Regions from separate parts of the Microbacterium sp. Ag1 genome, predicted to be linked through region 1. Evidence: predicted binding sites of a transcription regulator. Region 1 holds the regulator's gene; each other region holds the start of a gene.

What was found. The regulator HrcA, encoded in region 1, represses chaperone genes, less so after heat shock. The targets are predictions, from matches to a motif close to TTNGCACTCGNNNNNNNCGAGTGCNAA.
Region 2: a site for HrcA is predicted at 2,276-2,302, ahead of groES (co-chaperone GroES). Genes of this name have one in related genera too.
Region 3: a site for HrcA is predicted at 1,226-1,252, ahead of groL (chaperonin GroEL). Genes of this name have one in related genera too.

Annotation. Positions count from the first base shown of each region.
Region 1 is NZ_LBCR01000033.1:130,333-137,545, forward strand. Features, by position in the region: gene dnaJ (molecular chaperone DnaJ) at 1-667, opposite strand, end outside; gene hrcA (heat-inducible transcriptional repressor HrcA) at 704-1,735, opposite strand; gene AAY78_RS15540 (carboxylesterase/lipase family protein) at 1,839-3,257, shown strand; gene hemW (radical SAM family heme chaperone HemW) at 3,273-4,490, opposite strand; gene AAY78_RS15550 (DUF1990 family protein) at 4,490-5,143, opposite strand; gene AAY78_RS15555 (DUF1990 family protein) at 5,211-5,672, opposite strand; gene lepA (translation elongation factor 4) at 5,703-7,213, opposite strand, start outside.
Region 2 is NZ_LBCR01000026.1:202,609-209,821, forward strand. Features, by position in the region: gene AAY78_RS19875 (hypothetical protein) at 1-1,016, shown strand, start outside; gene AAY78_RS06030 (class I SAM-dependent methyltransferase) at 1,024-2,229, opposite strand; gene groES (co-chaperone GroES) at 2,388-2,684, shown strand; gene rarD (EamA family transporter RarD) at 2,867-3,796, shown strand; gene AAY78_RS06045 (ABC transporter substrate-binding protein) at 3,941-5,197, shown strand; gene AAY78_RS06050 (ABC transporter ATP-binding protein) at 5,290-6,063, opposite strand; gene AAY78_RS06055 (ABC transporter ATP-binding protein) at 6,060-7,079, opposite strand; gene AAY78_RS06060 (branched-chain amino acid ABC transporter permease) at 7,120-7,213, opposite strand, start outside.
Region 3 is NZ_LBCR01000017.1:19,427-26,639, reverse strand. Features, by position in the region: gene groL (chaperonin GroEL) at 1-1,189, opposite strand, end outside; gene AAY78_RS01170 (LytR C-terminal domain-containing protein) at 1,314-1,880, opposite strand; gene AAY78_RS01165 (DUF3263 domain-containing protein) at 1,962-2,219, opposite strand; gene AAY78_RS01160 (DUF2332 domain-containing protein) at 2,229-3,221, opposite strand; gene msrB (peptide-methionine (R)-S-oxide reductase MsrB) at 3,293-3,697, shown strand; gene AAY78_RS01150 (nitroreductase family protein) at 3,694-4,257, shown strand; gene AAY78_RS01145 (DMT family transporter) at 4,259-5,170, opposite strand; gene AAY78_RS01140 (SOS response-associated peptidase family protein) at 5,219-5,899, shown strand; gene AAY78_RS01135 (ABC transporter ATP-binding protein) at 5,996-6,907, shown strand; gene AAY78_RS01130 (transporter) at 6,904-7,213, shown strand, end outside.

The DNA of each region.
Region 1 (7,213 bases):
GGAGGCCCGTCTCGACGCCGGCGGGGATGTCGAGCGACACCGTTCTGCGCGAACGCACGCGACCCTGACCACCGCAGGTGCCGCAGGGATACGGGATGGTCGTGCCGTAGCCCTCGCAGGTGCCGCAGGGCTGAGAGGTGACCACGTTGCCGAGCAGGCTGCGCACCTGACGCTGCACGTGGCCGGAGCCGCCGCAGATGTCGCACGTGACCGGCGAGGTGCCCTCCTGACAGCACGACCCCTGACACGTCTCGCACAGCACGGCGGTGTCGACCTCGATGTCCCGATGCGCCCCGAACACGACGTCGCCGAGGTCGAGCGTGACCCGGACGAGGGCGTCCTGGCCCCGCTCCCGACGCGACCGTGGACGCGCACCGCGCCCTCCCCCCTGAGAAGCACCGAAGAACGTCTCGAAGATGTCGCCGAAACCGCCGAAGCCGCCGAAGTTCCCCGCGGCGCCGTCTCCGCCGCCCATGTCGTAGCGGCGGCGTGACTCGTCGTCGCTGAGGACGTCGTACGCATGCGTGACGAGCTTGAACTTCTCCGCAGCGTCGTCCCCGGGGTTCACATCCGGGTGCAGCTGCCGGGCAAGGCGTCGGTACGCCTTCTTGATCTCATCGGTGGAAGCGTCCCGGGACACCCCGAGAACCTCATAGTGGTCCGCCACAATCGCCTTTCTGCGTGTGTTCTCGTGGCGACCGCGTCAGCGGCCGGCCTCGTCTTCGTCGAGCATCCGCGACAGGTAGCGGGCCACGGCCCGCGCTGCGGCGAGATTGCTCGGGTAGTCCATGCGCGTCGGCCCCATCACGCCGACTCGCGCCGTGCCGCTGGGGGCCGCGTAGTTGCTGGCCACGATCGACGCCTCACCGAGGCCGAAGGGGGCATTCTCTGTGCCGATGCTGGCCGCGAGACCGTGCTCGTCGGTCACCATCTCGCTCATCAGTCGCAGCAGCGTCACCTGCTCCTCGATCGCCTCGAGAAGCGGATGGATGCTCCCGCGGAAGTCCTGTTCCCGACGCGCGAGGGTGGCCGCCCCCGCCATCACCAGACGTTCCTGACGGAAGCCGCCGAGCTCGTCGACGACGACGCCGGCGAGCGTGCGGAGCACCGCGTCCTGAGGCTTGTCCTCCGCCCCGAGCAGCAGCTGGAGACGGTCGGATGCCTCACCGATGCCCTGCCCGGTGATCAACGACGACAGGCGTGCACGCAGCACCGCGAGGTCGGACTCGTCGATGATCTCCGGCAGGGGGGCGATCCGCTGTGACACGCCGCCGGCATCGGTGACCAGAACGATCAGCAGCCGGTTCGGTGCCAGAGCCACCAGCTCGACATGCGTCACGTGCGCACGCGCGAACGACGGATACTGTGCGAGCGCGACCTGACCCGTCAGCTGCGTCAGCACCCGCACCGTGCGCACCATCAGGTCGTCGAGATCGGCCGGTTCGCCCAGGAACGACTCGATCGCCGAGCGCTGTGCCGAAGAGAGCGGGCGCAACTGGGCGAGATGATTCACGAAGACGCGGTAGCCCTTGTCTGTGGGAACCCTTCCCGACGAGGTGTGCGGAGCGGTGATCAGCTCTTCATCCTCGAGCAGCGCCATGTCGTTTCGGATCGTGGCGGCCGAGACGCCGAAGGAATGCCTGTCGACGATCGACCGGCTGCCGACGGGTTCGTGGGTCTCGACGTAGTCCTGCACGATCGCGCGGAGAACCTGCAGCCCTCGCTCTGTGACCATCGCCCTTCCCTTCCGCTGGCACTCGGACGTTCAGAGTGCCAATCCTACCCCGTGCAACTGCGGGTTCTCCGTACCGCGGACCGACGACTCTAGGATGACGCTCATGACCTCCTCCCCGCATGCCACCCTGTCGACCGGCATCGTTCGTGGCGTCGAGGAGGCGGGGATCGTCCGCTACCTCGGCATCCCGTATGCCATGGCGCCGTTCGGCGAGCACAGGTTCCGCGAGCCGCAGCCTGTCGCGACCTGGGACGGCGTGCGCGACGCACTGGAGTTCGGCCCCACTCCGCCTCAGGTTCCGTATGCGGGCGCCGTCGGCGAGCTGCTCGGCTCGGTGCGGATCGACGGAGACGACATCCTCACGGCGAACGTCTGGGCTCCGACCGACGCCTCCGGCGCCCCCGTGCTGCTCTGGATCCACGGCGGCGCGCTCGAACGCGGCACCGCCGCTCTTCCGCTCTATGACGGCACTGTCTTCGCGCAGGCGGGAATCGTCTTCGTGTCGATCAACTACCGACTCGGCTCGGAGGGGTTCTCCGTCTTGGAGGGCGCCCCACGGAACCTCGGCCTGCGCGATGCGGTCGCGGCCCTCGAGTGGGTGCACCGTGAGGTCGCCGCTCTCGGCGGCGACCCGACACGGATAACGGCGATGGGCGAGTCCGCCGGTGGAGCCATCGTCGCCGGACTCCTCGCTCGGGCGGACTCCCGCGCACTCATCAGTCGCGCCATCATCGAGTCCGGACCACTCCAGGCGCAGACTCCGAAGAAGGCCGGACGTGTGACGGCTCGACTCGCGAAGCGACTCGGAGTACGAGCCGACCGCGCCTCTTTCGCCGCTCTGACGCCCGAGAAGCTGTTGGACGCACGGAAAGCTCAATCCGCCGGATCGTCTCCCCTCGGCGGGGCTCCGGCGTTCCAGTTGGCGATCGACCCCGAGAGCCTTCCCCGGTCACCGCACGAGGTGCTTCGCGAGATCGACACGCCGCTACTCATCGGGAGCAACACCGACGAGTATCGGCTCTGGTTCCCACCGGAGGTGCTGGCAGGCATCGGAGAGTTCAAGCTGCAAGCCGCGCGACTGCTCTCCCGCATCCCTCGACGTGCGGTGGCGGCCTATCGATCCGCGTTCCCCGACGCCGGCGCTGGAGAGATCCTGGGGCAGCTCGTCACGGACGTGATGCTGCGTGCTCCGTTGAGCCGGGTGGCAGCCGCGCGCCCGGAGAAGACGCACGTCTACGAGTTCGCCTGGCCGAGTCCCGTCCGCGATCTCCGCGCGGCACACGCGCTCGAGCTCGGGTTCGTGTTCGATCGCCTCGATGACGACGAAGCCGCGCGTCTGGCAGGTCCCGACGCTCCGCGTGATCTCGCCGCCGAGATGAACACGTCGTGGGTCGGGTTCGTGACGTCGGGCGATCCTGGCTGGCCGGCCTACGGTGACGATCGCCTCACGCGGGTGTTCGATGCCAGGAGCACGACGGTGCCCCAACGACGTGCGGCGGCGATGGATCTGCTCCCCGGGTGACGAACGCTTCAGCCTTCAGTCGGTCAGTTCGCGGACGACGGCATCGGCGAGCAGGCGACCGCGTAGCGTCAGCTGCACGCGCCCTTGAAGCGCTGCGAGTGGTTCGACGAGACCGTCGGCGATGAGTCCGGCGACCCTGCTCCGGTTCGCCCTCGGGACGTCGTCGATCGCGATCCCCTCGCGGATGCGGCTGAGCAGCAGGATCCGCTCGAGCGTGCGCGAGTCGTCGTCCGGGCGCTCGGTGCCTGCTGCCGGCGACTCGGATGCGGCAAGGCGCTGGGCGTACGCCGCGGGGTGCTTCACGTTCCACCAGCGCAGACCGGCGACGTGGCTGTGCGCTCCGGGACCGAAGCCCCACCAGTCGTTCCCCCGCCAGTACGCGAGGTTGTGTCGGGAGCGACGATCGGGCGTGCGCGCCCAGTTGCTCACCTCGTACCAGTCGAAGCCGCCGGCAGCGAGTCGGGCGTCGGCGAGCTCGTACATGTCGGCCTGGAGATCGTCGTCGGGGGTCGGCACCTCCCCGCGGCGGATCTGACGCGCGAGCTTGGTTCCGTCTTCGATGATGAGCGCGTAGGCCGAGATGTGGTCCGGCTCCAGCGCGAGTGCGGCATCGAGCGACGCCTGCCAGTCGGCGAGGGACTCCCCCGGTGCGCCGTAGATCAGGTCCACGCTCACGGCAAGGCCCGCATCCTTCGCGGCGGCGACGGCCGTGCGCACGTTCTCGGGGCGGTGCGTGCGATCGAGGGCGGCGAGCACGTGGGGAACGGCAGACTGCATGCCGACCGACATCCTCGTGACTCCTGCTCGTGCCAAGGTGTGCGCCACTTCGGGCGTCACCGTGTCGGGGTTCGCCTCGACCGTGACCTCCGCGCCCGCTGCCAGGCCGAACGCATCTGTCGCCGCTCCGAGCATGCGTGCGAGGTCGCCGGCGGGGAGAAGCGTGGGAGTACCGCCGCCGAAGAACACGGTGTCCATCGGCCGCAGCGCTCCCGCGTCATCCAGCACTCGACGAGCGAGGGCGATCTCCGCGATCAACGTCGACGCGTAGTCCTCCTGCTTCGCCCCGCGCAGCTCGGTCGAGGTGTACGTGTTGAAGTCGCAGTAGCCGCAGCGCACGGTGCAGAACGGGATGTGCAGGTAGGCGGAGAACGGCACATGCTCATCGATCCGAAGATCTGCGGGCAAGCGTCCGTCCGCCGGGGCGGGGTCTCCGAGAGGAAGTGGTCCCGCCATCAGACGGGAGTCGCGTACAGCGGGGAGATCGCCCGAAGATAGCGCGCGAAGAGCTCGCGGCGGCGACGCTTCACGAGAGCGGGGATCGTGCGGTAGAGCAGGCCGTTCGGCGCGTCGAAGGCGCGCACGGTGAACCACACCTCGTCGTTGTCTTCACGCCAGTCCACGTCGAACGACTCTTCTCCGCTGACCACCGATCCGCCGACGGTTCCGAGGACGAACCCGACACGACGGGTCTCCTCCGTGACGGAGATCACGCGGAGCTCGGAGTCGGCGCGCATGCCCGCGACGCGCCCGCGGAGGTGCAGGGTCATCCCCGCGCCGACGAACGGCATGCCCTCCGCGTCGTAGCGCTGCTCGACGTCGCGCTTGCTCGGAGCGATCGGGTTGCCCTCGGCGTCGAAGCTCACGCCCGCATAGGCAGGTCCCGGTGCGGGGCGCACGTCTTCGACCGTCAGGCCGGCAGCGCGCTGTGCCGTCCACGACAGAAGCGCTTCTCCGGCGGTCTGGAAGCGTTCGATCCCGCTGCCGATCCGCCAGGATTCCTCCGCCGGGATGCTGCGCTCCGGCGGGTACTGCATCAGATCCGGAGCATGGGTCGCACCCACGGCCGCATAGTCCACCGTGTCGTCTCGGAAAGTCCCGCGCCGCATGACTTCCACCCTACTTCGGGTTACCTGAGCGAACACCCCCACGCGCCGCGGAGCGTCACATCGTGGCTCAGCGCGAGACCGACGACGCCCCCGCCTCATCCTGAACGATGCGGACATACCGGTCGTGCGTGGCTCGCTGCAGCAGCAGGAGCGCCGGCGCCAGCAATCGCCAGAACCACGTCGAAGGACGCGAGACCGATCGCGCGACGAAAACGCCGTGCTCGTCGATCAGGAACGACTCCTCGCCGTAGATCGGATGCCCAGGACGGGTTTCGTAGCCGAAGCCGTTCTCATCCGCCCATACGACCCGTACGGGCTCCACGAATCGAATACCGAGCAGACGCTTCGCGAGCACGCCCTCGACGCCTGCGGCAGGCGCACCGGCAGGGACTTCGAATCCCGCACGGCGCTTGAACTCCCACGAGCTCACCAGCGCGGCGACCGCAGTTCGCGCGGCAGGGCCGACGACCGTTGAACGCTCGGAGAGGCGCATCCCCTTCGGCACCGCGCGGATCGGGCCGCGCGTCACCCCCCGCTCATACGCCGGGAACGGCACCGGTTACTTCTTTTCCTTGCCTTCGACATCGCCGGAGAGCGCAGCGATGAACGCCTCCTGCGGCACCTCGACACGGCCCACCATCTTCATGCGCTTCTTGCCCTCCTTCTGCTTCTCGAGGAGCTTGCGCTTGCGGGTGATGTCGCCGCCGTAGCACTTGGCCAGCACGTCCTTGCGGATCGCGCGGATCGTCTCGCGGGCGATGATGCGTGCGCCGATCGCGGCCTGGATCGGCACCTCGAACTGCTGGCGAGGGATGAGCTTGCGCAGCCGCTCCGCCATCATCGTGCCGTAGGCGTAGGCCTTGTCGCGGTGCACGATCGAACTGAAGGCATCGACCTTCTCCCCCTGCAGGAGGATGTCGACCTTCACCAGGTCGGCTTCCTGCTGCCCTGAGGGCTCGTAGTCGAGCGACGCATACCCCTGGGTCTTCGACTTCAGCTGATCGAAGAAGTCGAAGACGATCTCGCCGAGCGGCATGTTGTAGCGCAGCTCGACGCGCTCCTCGGAGAAGTACTCCATGCCGAGCAACGTGCCTCGACGCGACTGGCACAGCTCCATGACGGTGCCGACGTAGTCCTTGGGCAACAGGATGGCCGCCTTGACCATGGGCTCCGACACCGAGCCGATGCGCCCATCGGGGTACTCGCTCGGGTTCGTGACGGTGACGGTCTCGCCGGTGTCGCTCGTGAGCACCTCGTAGATCACGCTGGGCGCCGTGGTGATGAGATCGAGTCCGAACTCCCGCGCAAGACGCTCGGTCACGATCTCCAGGTGCAGGAGTCCGAGGAAGCCGCAGCGGAATCCGAACCCGAGGGCGACCGAGGTCTCCGGCTCGTACTGCAGGGAGGCATCGGAGAGCTTCAGCTTGTCCAGGGCCTCGCGGAGCTCCGCATAGTCGCTGCCGTCGATCGGGTAGATGCCCGAGAACACCATCGGTTTCGGGTCGGTGTATCCGGGGTGCGCTTCGGATGCGGGCTTGCGGGCGTTCGTGATCGTGTCGCCGACCTTGGAGAGACGGACGTCCTTCACGCCGGTGATGAGGTAGCCGACCTCACCGACCCCGAGCCCCTTGGTGGGAGTCGGTTCCGGGCTGGACACGCCGACCTCGAGAGCCTCGTGGTTCGCGCCCGTCGACATCATCTGGATGCGCTCGCGGGGCGACAGGCTGCCGTCGATCATGCGGACGTACGTGACGACGCCGCGGTACGCGTCATAGACCGAGTCGAAGATCATGGCGCGGGCCGGAGCATCCGCGTCACCCCTCGGCGCCGGGATCTCCTGGACGAGCCTGTCGAGCAGGTCCTCCACGCCGGCACCGGTCTTACCGGAGACCCGCAGCACATCCTCCGGCCTCCCGCCGATGAGGGAGGCCAGCTCCTTCGCGTACTTCTCCGGGTCGGCCGCCGGGAGGTCGATCTTGTTCAGCACCGGGATGATGTGGAGATCGTTCTCGAGCGCGAGGTACAGGTTGGCGAGGGTCTGCGCTTCGATGCCCTGTGCGGCGTCGACGA
Region 2 (7,213 bases), on a different contig from region 1:
CCGCACCGGATGACGATTCCCGGCCAGCGTCGCCCGAACCCGCGGCTGACGTCGCCTCAGCGGCAGCGCCGGTCGTCGGTGAAGGGACCGAGCCGCCCCCCGATAGCGACGTGCCGCGCCGGCGGGAGATCCTCGCCCGGACGCTGCGTCGGCTCCCCGTGCTGGTGCCCGTCGTCTCCGTCCTGCTGCTGGCGGCCGGAGTGGGCATCGGCTGGGCGGTGTTCGCGCCGCCATCGCCGGAGGTCACGCTGACGGCGGTGCAGCAGGACCGCCGTGACGCGCTCGCCGCAGCCGACTTCGATCCCGGCTCGGTCGTGCCCCTCGCGCGAGAGGGGGATGCGCTGGCCTGGTACGCGACCCGTGAGGAGGCCGGCATCCGGTGCCTGATCCTCGACGTCGGCGCGCAGTCGCAGTCGACCTGCCTCCCGGTCGACAGCATCGGGCGCGGCCTGAGCGCGACGATCCCGGTCCCCATGGAGGACAGCGGTGACTCTCCTCGCGGAGTGGAGGCGGTGAGCGCCTCGATGCTCCTCTCGACGACGGGGGAGCCGATCGTCACCCTGGAACGCTGGCCGATGACGTCTTCTTCACCGTCGCAGTTCGCGGGTGCGGAGCGGTCACGCGCGGAGGAGCTGGCCGGCGAGGGGTTCGTCTCGTCCCTCGAGATCGTCGGTTCCTTCCGCACCTTGCCGGTGTGGACCGGGGACCGCGTGTCGGATCTGGGCACCGTCGAGAAGTGCCTCATCGTCGATGCGGTCGATGCGATGACCTGCGCCGCCTCCACCGCCGCCGTCGAGTCCGGTCTCGAAACGCGGATCGACCGCGTCGACGGCGGAGACGGTGCGCTCATCGGCACCTCGACTCTCGCGGCGAGGTTCACGAGGTGGCAGACGCCCTACCTCGTCATCACCGAGGCATCGCCGGGGAGGGGAGGCCCGGGCGAGATCGTCCGGGTCGAGGCCCCACCCGGTGACCCCATCGTGGTCGAACCGCCGGGCCGCGATCCGGACGGCTGAGCGGACGTCAGCTCGCCGCGGGCACCCGGTCGGCGAGGATCGCGCGGCGCTGGTCGCCGATACGGACGAGGATCAGCGTCGCCTCCTGGTCTCCGCGCAGCGTGAGCTTCTTCCGGAAGGCGGCGGGATCGACATCCACTCCGCGTTTCTTGATCTCCAGGCGTCCGACATCGTTCGCCTTGAGCGCGGCGTTGATCGCCTTGGGGCTCGCCGGAAGCGTCTCCCTGACGCGGAAGGACTGCACGAACGGACTGGTCAGGGCTGCGTCGGATGTCAGATAGGCGATGTGTTCGTCGAGCATGCCGGCGTCGAGACTGCGGGCGACCTCTCCGATCAGCCGCGCGCGGATCACCGCCCCGTCCGGCTCGTGCAGGAAGGCGCCGAGCTCGCGCACGGGCTCATCGGCGGTGTCGGCCGCAGCCATGAGCTCGTGCGAGCGCTCGCCGCGGATCACCAGTGCCGCGCGGCGCACTCCTTCTCGGGCGAGGGATCCGCTCCACACGACGAGTTCGACCACGCTGCCGTCGGCGCTCACCCACTGCGCCTCGGCATCGGCGGGCAGTGCGTCGCGGTCGTGGGCCGGTCCGAGCTTGATGCCGGTCGGGCGACGTGCGGCCACATCGAACGCCCAGTCCAGGGAGGGGGAGTAGTCGTCGGCGGAGACACGCCTGGTCTCGCTGTGCCCGGAGGTGCGTCTGGCCGGGTCCATCCAGACCGCGTCCCCGTCGTCCAGTCTGGAGAGGGCTTCCTCCGCCGTCTCGTGCCGCACCGCGGCGTCGTCGCCGAACGGCGCCAGGTTGTATGCCGCGATGGCGGAGGTGACCTCGTCGGCGTCGACGGCGTGCACTTGGAGTCCGGCTCCGGCGAAGGCGAGCGCATCGCCGCCGATACCGCAGCCGAGGTCGGCTACACGGGTGAAGCCCGACTGACGGATGCGCTGGGCGTGCCGTGCCGCGACACCGAGCCGCGTCGCCTGCTCGAGGCCGGCCTTGGTGAAGAGCATGCGGGCGGCGAAGGGGCCGAACTTCGTCGCTGCCCTCGACCGCAGGTGCGCCTGCCCGACGACGGCGGACACGAGGTCGGGGGAGTGGCCGGCCGCACGCAGCCGCGACACCGCTCGCGCGACCTCGGTGGTCGACTCGATGGGACCGGTCGTGTCGAGAAGCTCGAGACCTTCGGGGGTGAGCAGGGCGCGCAGCTCGGACATCTCCACGGTCTCAGCCTAATCGGCCGCGCCTCGAGTCGAACCGCGTCGCTCACTGGCACTCGCATTGCGTGAGTGCCAGCCGAGCGCCTAGACTGGATTAGCACTCTCGGGTTGAGAGTGCGAACAAGTCTTTCGTGTCAGCGTCAAGAAAGAAGAGGTAGACCGTGTCGGTTTCCATCAAGCCGCTCGAGGACCGCATCGTCATCAAGCAGGTCGAGGCCGAGCAGACCACCGCGAGTGGCCTGGTCATCCCCGACACCGCCAAGGAGAAGCCCCAGGAGGGCGAGGTCGTGGCGGTCGGCCCCGGCCGCATCGACGACAACGGCAACCGTGTTCCGCTCGACGTCGCCGTCGGCGACCGCGTGCTCTACAGCAAGTACGGTGGCACCGAGGTGAAGTTCGGCGCAGACGAGTTCCTCGTCCTGTCGGCTCGCGACGTCCTGGCGGTCGTCGTCCGCTGATCTGCTGAACCTGTTCCCCGCCTCTCATGAGGGGCAGGGTGAGGTCCTCGAAGGGGGCCCGGATGCGTCTCGCATCCGGGCCCCCTTCTGCGTCCGCCAGCGGGCATCCCTTTCCTGCCAAACTCCGCCGGGAGGCTCAGCCGTCGCGGTCCGTATCCTCGCCGCGGGCATAGGGTTGTGCGGTGACCCCACAGACGACCCGCGCCACGCAGACCGCCGGAGTCGCCTACGCCGGAGGGGCGTACCTCCTCTGGGGCGTGCTTCCCCTCTACTTCCTCCTCCTCGTTCCGACGGGTCCGTGGGAGGTCGTGGCCTGGCGGGTGCTGCTCTCCTTCGTCTTCTGCGTCCTGCTGCTCACCGTCACGCGCGGTTGGGTGGCCTTCGGCGTCATCATCCGCCAGCCGAAGCTGCTGGGGTTGACCGCGCTGGCGGGCCTGCTGATCTATGTGAACTGGCAGGTGTTCCTGATCGGAACGCTCAGCGGCAACGTCGTCGAGACGAGCCTGGGGTACTTCATCAACCCGATCACGACGGTGCTGCTGGGTGTCTTCGTGCTGAAGGAGCGCATCCGCCGATTGCAGTGGGCAGCCATCGCCATCGCGGCTATCGCCGTCATCGTGATCGTCGTCGCCTACCGGCAGTTCCCGTGGATCGCGCTGTCGCTGACCGCGTCCTTCGGCGTGTACGGGCTCATCAAGAAGAAGATCGGCCCTGCGGTCGATGCGATCAGCGGCCTGACTCTGGAGTCGTTCTGGCTGATCCCCATCGCGGTGGCGCAGCTGATCATCGTCGCGCTCACGTCGGGCATCACGATGGGCGCGAACGGGTGGGCGCACGCGTTGCTGCTGGCCTTCGCCGGTGTCGCCACGGCGGTTCCGCTGCTGCTCTTCGCCGCGGGAACCCGACGCATCAACCTCACGGTGATCGGCATGATCCAGTTCATCACCCCCGTCATGCAGTTCCTCATCGGGGTCCTGGTGCTGCACGAGCCGATGCCGGCCGAGCGCTGGGCCGGCTTCATCATCGTGTGGATCGCGATCGGCGTCTTCGTGGTCGACCTCCTGCTCGCCGCGCGACGAGGGCGCAGGATTCCACGGGTCGAAGCCGCCTGATCCCGAGGACCACGGGTCAGGGAACCCGGTCCCGGATCGTTAACGCACCGAGACACTTGCACCCCCTGCGCGCGATACTCACGCCCTAGTGTTAGAGCACCCGATTGTGGTCACATTCCACGTTCAGTTACGCAAGGGAGCATCATGAACGCATTGAAGGGCTCGCGAACCGCGAAGGTCTTCGCCGGGATCGCACTGGTCAGTGCATCCGCCATCGTCATCGCTGGTTGCAGCAGCACTCCGAGCGGGGAGAGCGGCGGCAGTGACAAGCCCGCAGCCGATCTGACGCTCAAGCTCGGCTCGCTGCTTCCGCAGACCGGCTCGCTGGCGTTCCTCGGCCCGCCCATGGAGTCGGGCGTCGGGCTGGCCGTCCAGGAGGTCAACGACGCGGCTGCCGGCATCACGATCGACCTGACGGCCGAAGACGAGGGCGACACCGACACCAAGGCCTACGAGACCTCGATCACCAAGCTGCAGGGCGCCGGCGTCTCCGCCATCGTCGGAGCTGCCGCATCCGGCGTCTCCAAGCTCATCCTCGACGGCAACGTCAGCGCCGGGATCCTCCAGATCTCCGCGTCGAACACCTCGCCCGACTTCACCACGTGGGATGACAACGGTCTGTACTTCCGCACCGCCCCCAGCGACCTGCTGCAGGGCGAGGTGCTCGGCAACCTCATCGCCGAGGACGGCGCGAAGACGCTCGGCATCATCTACCAGAACGACGCGTACGGCACGGGCCTCGACGCGGCGATCAAGGAGACCTTCGAGGGCACCGGCGGCGAGGTCGTCGCCGAGGCGTCGTTCAACGTCGGCGACGCGCAGTTCGACGCCCAGGTCGAGACGATCAAGGCGCAGAACCCCGACGCGGTCGCGATCGTGTCGTTCGACCAGTTCAAGACCATTGCGCCGCTGCTGGTGAACGCCGGCATCTCGGCCGACAAGTTCTACATGGTCGACGGCAACCTGTCCGACTACGGCTCGGAGATCCCGGTCTCGCTCGAGGGCGCGCAGGGAACCAAGGCCGGCCCCGCACTCGCCGACGACTTCACCTCGCGTCTGCAGGACTTCTGGACGGGCGAGGGCAACGCCGAGGTCAAGGACTTCACCTACGCGGCTGAGGCGTACGACGCCGTCATCCTCGTGGCGCTGGCCTCCCTGGCCGCTGGCTCGACGGACGGCGCGGACATCGCGGCCAAGATGCAGGAGGTGTCGGGCGGCTCCGGTGACGGCAAGAAGTGCACCAGCTTCGCCGACTGCGCCAAGATCATCAACGACGGCGGCACGGCCGACTACGACGGCTACTCCGGTGACGTCACGTTCGATGAGGCCGGCGACCCGCAGGGTGCGTCGATCGGCATCTACAAGTACGGTGCCGACAACATGATCACCCGCACCAACTGATCAGACGATCACACGACGAAGGCCCCGGATCCGATCCGGGGCCTTCGTCGTGGTGTCGGCGGCTTTCTCGCTCGCGGCTTCTCGCTCGCCGCTCAGGCGGCGTCGGTGCCGAGCGTGCCGAGATAGAGACCGATGACCTTGGGGTCGTTCAGCAGGTCCCTGCCACTTCCCTCGTGCGCGTCCTTGCCCTGATCGAGGACGTACCCTCGGTCGCAGATCTGCAGGCAGCGTCGAGCATTCTGCTCCACCATGATCGTCGTGACACCGGCCTTGTTGATGTCGGAGACCCGGATGAACGCGTCGTCCTGTCGCACGGGGGAGAGGCCGGCCGACGGCTCGTCGAGCAGCAGCACCGACGGGTCCATCATGAGGGCACGGGACATGGCGACCATCTGCCGCTCACCACCGGAGAGCGAACCGGCGCGCTGCTTGAGGCGCTTGCCCAGCTCAGCGAAGATGCCGGTGACGAACTCGAGTCGCTCGTCGTAGATCTTGGGGTTCTGGTACAGCCCCATCTGCAGGTTCTCCTCGATCGACAGCGAGGGGAAGACGTTGTTGGTCTGCGGCACGAAGGCCACTCCGCGCCGGACGAGCTTGTCGGCCTTCAGACCCACGATGCTCTCACCCTTCACCGTGATGTCGCCGCTTCGCACGTTCACGAGCCCGAAGATGGCCTTCAGGAGAGTGGACTTCCCCGCCCCGTTCGGACCGATGATCCCGATCAGCTCTCCCTGCCGCGCCACGAGGTTGGCACCGTTGAGGATGTTCACACCGGGAAGATAGCCGGCATGGACGTCGGTCAGCTTCACGACGACATCGTCCTGAGCCGCGCTCGTCGCTGCATCGGTCGGCGTTTCCCCGCTCATGCGGTGCCCCTTCCCTCGGTATCGGTATCGGTATCGGTAGCGGTGCCGGGAACCGGATCGGTCGCCTCGAGCTCGGCCTCCGCCTCCGCTTCGATCTCCTCGCGGAGCCTGCTGGCGGCGGCATCGGGGAGCACCGGGATACGTCCGGTGACGGCGCCGAGGTCCACGTCCTGGTGTGCACCGAGGTACGCGTCAACGACAGCCGGGTTCTCCATGACCTCGTCGGGAGGGCCCTCCGCGACGACCCGCCCCTCGGCCATCACGATCACCCAGTCGGCGATGTGACGCACCATGTGCATGTCGTGCTCGACGAAGAGCACGGTCATGCCCTCCTCCTTCAGGTCGAGGATGTGGTCGAGGAGCGACTGCGTGAGCGCGGGGTTGACGCCGGCCATGGGCTCGTCGAGCATCACCAGCGTCGGGTCGCTCATCAGCGCCCTGGCCATCTCGAGGAGCTTGCGCTGGCCGCCCGAGAGGGCCGCGGCGAAGTCCTTCTCCTTCGCGTCGAGCTTGAAGCGCGTCAGCAGTTCGCGCGCCTTGGCCTCGATCTCGTCGTCCTGTGCCCTCCACAGGAAGGGGAACAGGCTGGACCAGAATCCCTCACCGCGCTGATGCGGAGCGCCCAGCTTCATGTTCTCGAGCACCGTGAGCAGCGAGAGCGACTTGGTGAGCTGGAACGTGCGTACCTGGCCCATCCTGGCCACCTTGAACGACGGCACCCCGGAGAGGCTCGTGCCGTCGAACGACCACGTGCCGCTGTTGGGCTTGTCGAATCCGCAGAGCAGGTTGAAGAGCGTCGTCTTGCCTGCTCCGTTCGGGCCGATCAGCGCGGTGATGGCTCCTCGGGGGACTTCGAGGTGATCGACGTCGACGGCGGTCAGGCCTCCGAAGCGACGCTGGACGGCGTCGACGACGAGGATCGGATCGACCTTCGCGACTCCGGGCTTCACCTCACCCTTGGTCAGGCCGGTGGTCTTCGGGCGTCGGATGCTCCCCGTGGAGGGAGCCGCGGTCACCGCGGCGTCCGCCGAGCCGGGGACCTGTTCCGGGGTCAGTTCATTTGACAAAGGTCATCTCCCTCTTGTCTCCGAGGATGCCCTGCGGGCGGAAGATCACGAGCAGCATCAGGGCGATGCCGACGAAGACGAAG
Region 3 (7,213 bases), on a different contig from region 1:
CGTCCTCGATGCGGTGCTTGCGCTCCTTGAGCTCGACCTCGGTCGCGGCACCGGCCTTGATGACCGCCACGCCACCGGCGAGCTTCGCCAGGCGCTCCTGGAGCTTCTCACGGTCGTAGTCGCTGTCGGTGTTCTCGATCTCGCGACGGATCTGCGTGACGCGACCCTCGATCTGGTCGGCCTCGCCCGCACCCTCGACGATCGTGGTCTCGTCCTTGGTGACGATGACCTTGCGCGCACGACCCAGCAGGTCGAGCGTGGCGTTCTCGAGCTTGAGGCCCACCTCTTCGGTGATGACCTGGCCACCCGTGAGGATCGCGATGTCCTGCAGCTGCGCCTTGCGGCGGTCGCCGAAGCCCGGAGCCTTGACGGCGACCGACTTGAAGATGCCCTTGAGCTTGTTCAGCACGAGCGTCGCGAGAGCCTCGCCCTCGACGTCCTCGGCGATGATGACGAGCTCCTTGCCGTCCTGGATCACCTTGTCGACGATCGGCAGCAGGTCCTTGATGTTGGAGACCTTCTGGTTCGCGATGAGGATGTACGGGTCCTCGAAGACCGCTTCCTGGCGCTCCGGGTCCGTGACGAAGTAGGGGTTCAGGTAGCCCTTGTCGAAGCGCATGCCCTCGGTGAGCTCGAGCTCGGTACCGAACGTCTGCGACTCCTCGACGGTGACGACGCCCTCCTTGCCGACCTTGTCGATCGCCTCGGCGATCAGTTCGCCGATGGCGGGGTCAGCGGCGGAGATCGAAGCCGTGGCGGCGATCTGCTCCTTCGAGTCGATCTCCTTGGCGCTGGCGAGCAGCTCCTCGGTGATCGCAGCGACGGCCTTCTCGATGCCGCGCTTGAGCGAGATGGGGTCGGCGCCGGCTGCGACGTTGCGCAGACCCTCGCGGACCAGCGCCTGAGCGAGGACCGTGGCGGTCGTGGTGCCGTCACCCGCGACGTCGTCGGTCTTCTTGGCGACCTCCTTGACGAGCTCCGCACCGATCTTCTCGTACGGGTCGTCCAGCTCGATCTCCTTGGCGATGGAGACGCCGTCGTTCGTGATGGTGGGGGCGCCCCACTTCTTCTCGAGAACGACGTTGCGGCCGCGCGGGCCGAGGGTGACCTTGACCGCGTCGGCGAGGATGTTCAGGCCGCGCTCGAGGCCGCGGCGGGCCTCCTCATCGAAAGCAATGATCTTTGCCATGAGTTTTTTCGTCCCTCCTGGACGTAGACGTTGGGTTTAGCACTCAGAGTGAGAGAGTGCTAACGCCATTCTGGCACTCGACACCTTCGAGTGCAAGCCGCCGGAGGTACGGCACCGGCCGAGGTCAGGGGGTGGGCGTCTCGCCGGCTGAGCTCGATCGATCGAGGCCGATGACCACTGTGAACTGCTTGTTGCCCTCCTCGGTCTGACCCGAGTAGTAGTCGCTCTGCTGCACGGCCGCTCCACCGAGCACGTTCGCCAGTCCGATCGCCGCGAGTTCGTCCTCGTCGTTGACGTAGAACACGGTCGTGGTGGCGAAGTCCTGGCTGGAGCTGTCACCGGCGAAGACGTTCTCCGACGCCCATCCGTTGTTGATGAGCAGGTCGCGCATCTGGGTGTCGAGCCCTTCCTCCGGCGTGCCGTTGAGGATCATCACGGAGATGGAGGTGTCCACCACGCCCGTCTCCACCGGGGTGGGAACGGCGCTGGGAGCGGCCTCGGGGAAGAGCGAGATGCGTCCCATGACCACGAGCGATCCGAAGATGCCGGCGATGATGAGCACCAGAGCGGCGACGAAGGACCACAGCAGCACGACCCAGCCGTTCATCCCCGGAGCTTCGGCGCGATGCGCTCCCACCCGTCCGGTGGAACGGGGAACGTCATCGAAGCGATCGCGGGAGGGCTTGGACACCCCTCGATGCTAGCGGCACCTTCCTGGCAATCCGTTCTCCGGCGCGGCACTGCTCGTTCCGAGAGCCTTCCTCGAGTCGCTTCAGCCGACGAAGCCCGGTATCCGAGCCGACCTCTGCCTGGCGCGTGAATCCCTGATCCGGCGCAATCTCCGCACCAGCATGGGGTCGTACTCCAGGGCGGCCTCCGACTCGATCAGGCGTCCGAGGAGCTGGTAGTAGCGGGCGGCGCTCATCCCGAGCTGAGCTCGGATGACCTCTTCCTTGGCCGATCCATGGCGAGGCCAAGCGACCTCCAGGGCGAGGATCGTGCGGTCGCGCTCCGTGAGATCTCCGAGCATGAGTCCAGGTTAGGACGCATCAGACAGCGAAGCCGTTCGCCACTCCCACCAGCCCCCGAGCGGATCTGCGGCCGCGCGCACCTGTCCGTCGAGCGCCACCACGAATCCCGGCCAGTCGTCGCCTTCGACCGGCGGCTCCCAGACATCGAGGGCACCGGGCGGATCGATCGTGACCCACCGGGCGTCCAGAGCGGAGATGCGCGCGACCAGCGCCTCCCTCCGGGCTCTCGGGATATGGACCAGCACACCCGGCGTGGTGACGACCAGGGTCGCCCCGCCCGGCGCCGCCGCGGCGAGCGCATCGATCTCCTCGAGGGCATCGCCGGCGACGATCAGCGGCGGATCCGATGCCGCGATTTCGAGCGCGGCATCGATGCGCTCCTCCCGCCCCTCCTCTCCCGGCCACACGAGCCCACGCAGCCAGCGCCGATCCCGTTCATCCGCCGCATCGAGGGGCGCGAGGTCGACGCCCGCTCGCCAGACCACGTCCGGCATCCGCAGCGGAGGCAGCGCGCCCGAGACCCGGCTCTCCAGCACGACGGTCGAGGGTCCGTCAAGAGGATCGAGGGCGCTCCTGACCGATCCATCCGCCGCGATGAAGCGATACGAGTAGCGGTCCGGGTACAGGCACAACCCCGCCGACGCTCCGACCTCGAGCAGCGCGATCGGTCCGGCTATCTCCGACAGCACGGGCAGCAGCGCCGCGAGGCGGAGGGGCTCATTGGTCTGGAGGCTGCGGTTCGCGCACTCGGCGACCACCGCGTCGGCGTTGCGGAGCACGAAGTCCCTCCACTGCGGGTACCCGACGAGTCCGGAGCCGAGCATGCGCGTCACGGCGAACACGAGGGGCGGCTGCCGACGATTCTCCGGGATCCGCTGGAGGATGCCCTTGAGCTCGTCGTCGTCCGCCACACCGGCGGCCCATTCGGCGTAGAGGGCGCTGCGTCCGGGCGCCTCGTCGCGGGCGAATCGTGCGTAGCGGTCCTGCACGGCATCGGTCATCGTCCCATTCTGACGCTGAGCACCCGAGACCTCGTCTCCCGGGAGAGAATGGAAGCGACTCAGGAGGACACATGTCGTACAGCGTGGACAAGACCGAAGACGAATGGCGCGAGGAGCTCGGTGAGGAGCAGTACGCGGTGCTGCGTCAGGCCGCGACCGAACGGGCCTGGACGGGCGAGCTGCTCGACGAGGAACGCGCCGGCCTCTACACCTGTGGTGCCTGCAACGCCGAGCTCTTCAAGAGCGGAACGAAGTTCGACTCCGGGTGCGGTTGGCCGAGCTTCTACGAGTCGATCCGTCCTGACGCGGTCGAGCTCATCGAGGACGACAGCCTCGGGATGGTGCGCACGGAGGTGCGCTGCGCCAACTGCGGGTCGCACCTCGGTCACGTCTTCCCCGACGGATTCGGGACGCCGACCGGCGACCGCTACTGCATGAACTCCATCGCGCTGAACTTCACGCCCGACGCGTCGTGAGCGCTCTCGACGCCGTCCGCGCACGGCAGTCCTGGTCGAAGGTCGAAGACACCGCGCCCACCCGCGACGAGGTGCTCACGCTGGTCGCGGCCGCCGGTCGCGTGGCCGATCACTCGTCGCTGCGCCCTTGGCGGTTGATCGAGCTGCGAGGCGCGGATCGGGAGGTGCTCGGCGCGGCGATCGCGAAGGCACAGGGCGACTCCTCTCCCTCGTCGAAGCCGCTGCGCGCCCCGCTGCTCATCGCCGTCGTCGCGAGCTACCAGAAGAGCGAGAAGGTACCCCGGTGGGAGCAGGAGGCCGTCGCCTCCGGGGTCGCCCACACGTTGAGCCTTCTCCTCGACGAGGCAGGGTGGGGCGTCATCTGGCGCACGGGCCACTACACGCGAGCCAAGGCCGTCGCCAAGGCCCACGGGCTCGGGAAGAACGAGGAGCTCCTGGGTTGGCTCTACGTCGGCGGCAAGCCCGAACACAAGAAACCGGGACGACGCAAGACCGTCGACGCCCGCAAGCTCGTCACGCGCATGCCGAAGCCGTCACCCAAGAAGGCGAAGAAGAAGTAGTTCAGCGGCGGCGAGGCCACGGCACCGCGACCACGACAGACGCGACGGCGACCACGACCATCGTGAGCACCTGCCAGAGCGCCGGCCCTGCTGCGGGCGGCCACACCAGGTCGATCACCACCGACGTGGTCAGCTGGCCGAGCACCGACCCCAGGCCCATCAGCAGCACCCCCGTCTGCGCCACGATGAACGTGCCGAGGAGGATGTAGGCGGCGCCGAGGAAGCCTCCGAGGTACAGCCACGGCTCGGCGGGGAGGGCGGCGGGTGCCCCACGGAACGCGATGCTCACGCCGGACGCCAGCGCGAGGACCACGGTTCCGGCGACGAAGCTCATCAGGGTCGCGGCCAGAGGTGAGCGCGCGCGCTGGGCCAGACGTCCGTTGGTCGCTGCCTGCCACGCGATGCCCACCCCGGCTGCGAACGGCAGGAGCAGCATCCACAGCGGCGCTGACGCCAGCACGTCCCCGGACAGCGAGATGCCGACCGCGGCGAGCGCGAGCGCACCTCCCAGGACACGTCCCGGCGTGACCGCGACGACGCCGGCCGGTCCGAATCCGATGCGATCGAGCACCAGACCGTGCACGGTCTGTCCCGCCACCACGCCGACCGTGAACAGCGAGACGCCGAGGACTCCGGCCGTGAGCCCCTGGGTGGAGACGGTGAGTGCACCGCAGGCGCCTCCGAGGAGCATCCAGAAGGGGATCGTGCGCTGTCGGACGCCGCTCCAGAGACGCGCCACTCCCCGTCGAGCCGAGGGGAGGCAGGCGATCACGATCGCGAGTGCCAGCAGGCCGACGGAGAAGGAGAGGAAGCCGGCGACGATGCCGTCGTCCACGCGCACCCCGAGCACGCCGTTGATCCGCGCCTGGATCGCCGTCATGACCCCGATCGCGACCGCCCCTCCGAGTGCCACCGGGGCGGGGATTCGACGAGGCTCTGGCACCCGTCGACCCTACCCGAGATGCTGCCCGCACCCTCCCACCCGGATGTCGGCGCCCCGCGCTACGCTGACGGCATGTGCGCGAGCTACGGTCTCGATCCCCGATTCACCGATGCAGAGCTCCTCGCCGCGGCAGACGAGGCGGTGCTCGAGGGTCTGCGCGTCTGGGCGCAGGAGAACGCGGGTGAGACCGTCCGTCCTACCGGTAAGAACCTGCGCAACCTCAATCCGCTGATCGTGCAGCCCGACACAGCGCCGACGCTGGAACCCGCATGGTGGGGTTTCCTCGTGAACGGCGAGCCGGCGAAGTTCCCGTCGATCAACACCCGCTCCGAGCGCCTGCAGGAGCGCCCGGGCGGCGCGAAGTCGCGGGGGATCGTCCCGGCAACGAGCTGGTACGAGATGCAGAAGCCGTCCCGGCAGTGGAACGAGTTCATCGTCGACGACGGCACCCTGTTCGGCATGGCCGCCGTGACGCAACGCGGCCGCACCGCAGACGACCAGTGGTACACGTGCTACTCGATCGTCATGCGCCCCGCGCCTGCGCACCTCGTCGATCTCCACGATCGGATGCCGCTGCTCATCCCGGCGTCGCTGAGCCACGACTGGCTGACGGCTCCGGTTTCGCGGGAGATCATCGACGAGGCGATCATCGCGTCCGACGAGATGGCCGCGCGGGTTCAGGCTCGTCCGCGCCGCTGACACACCGATACATCCGCCGTCGGTCGGACGCCTCGGCACCAGATGTGTACCTGAGGGGGACGCGCACTCCCGACCTCGCTCCGTAACGTTGTCCTCATGATCACAGCAGAAGGCCTCACCAAGAGGTTCGGAGACAAGACCGCCGTCGACGACGTGTCGTTCACCGTCCAGCCGGGCAGCGTCACCGGCTTCCTGGGCCCGAACGGTGCGGGGAAGTCGACCACCATGCGGATGATCGTCGGCCTCGACCGTCCCACGTCGGGGCGCGCCGCCGTCGCAGGCCGCGAGTACCGCAAGCTCCGCGCCCCGCTGACGGAGGTGGGAGTGCTTCTGGACGCCAAGGCGGTGCACACCGGCCGCACGGCCCGCAACCACCTCCGCGCGATGGCAGCGACCCACGGCATCCCCTCCTCGCGCGTCGACGAGGTCATCGACCTCGCCGGCATCGGGTCCGTGGCCCGCAAACGTGCGGGAGGGTTCTCGCTCGGCATGGGCCAGCGGCTGGGCATCGCCTCGGCGCTGCTCGGCGATCCGCACACGCTGATCCTCGACGAGCCGGTCAACGGCCTCGACCCCGAAGGTGTTCGCTGGGTGCGTCAGTTCGTCCGTCATGCCGCAGGGGAAGGGCGCACCGTGCTCCTCTCGAGCCACCTGATGAGCGAGATGGCACAGACCGCGGATCACGTCATCGTGATGGGACGTGGGCGCGTGCTCGCCGATGCACCGCTCGCAGATCTCGTCCGGTCATGGACGAGGAACACGGTGCGGGTGCGCACCCCGCGACCGGCCGACCTGGCTGCGGCCGTCGGCGGACCCGACGTGGAGATCGCGAGCTCCGCTCCCGACCTCCTCGACATCGTGGGCCTGCCCGCTGCGCGGATCGGCGACCTCGCCGCCGACCGCGGCATTCCGCTGCACGAGCTCACCCCGACCACCGGTTCGCTGGAAGACGCCTACCTCGCTCTCACCGGCGACTCCGTCGAGTACCGCACCAAGGAGATCTCATGACCACGACACAAGCCCCCGCACCCACGCGGCCGCGCGTCGACACCGGTCGGAAGCTGACGTTCGGGCGTGCACTGCGCGGCGAGTGGATCAAGCTCGCCACACTGCGCTCGACCTGGTGGTCCATCGGGATCGCTGCAGCCCTGACCGTCGCGATCGCCGTGCTCATCGCCCAAGCCCTCGACATGCCGGACTTCGAACCGATCCAGGCCGTCATCATGCCGATCCAGTTCACCATGCTGCTCGCCGGCATCATCGGTGCGATCTCCGTGACCGGTGAGTACTCGACGGGCATGATCCGCTCGACGC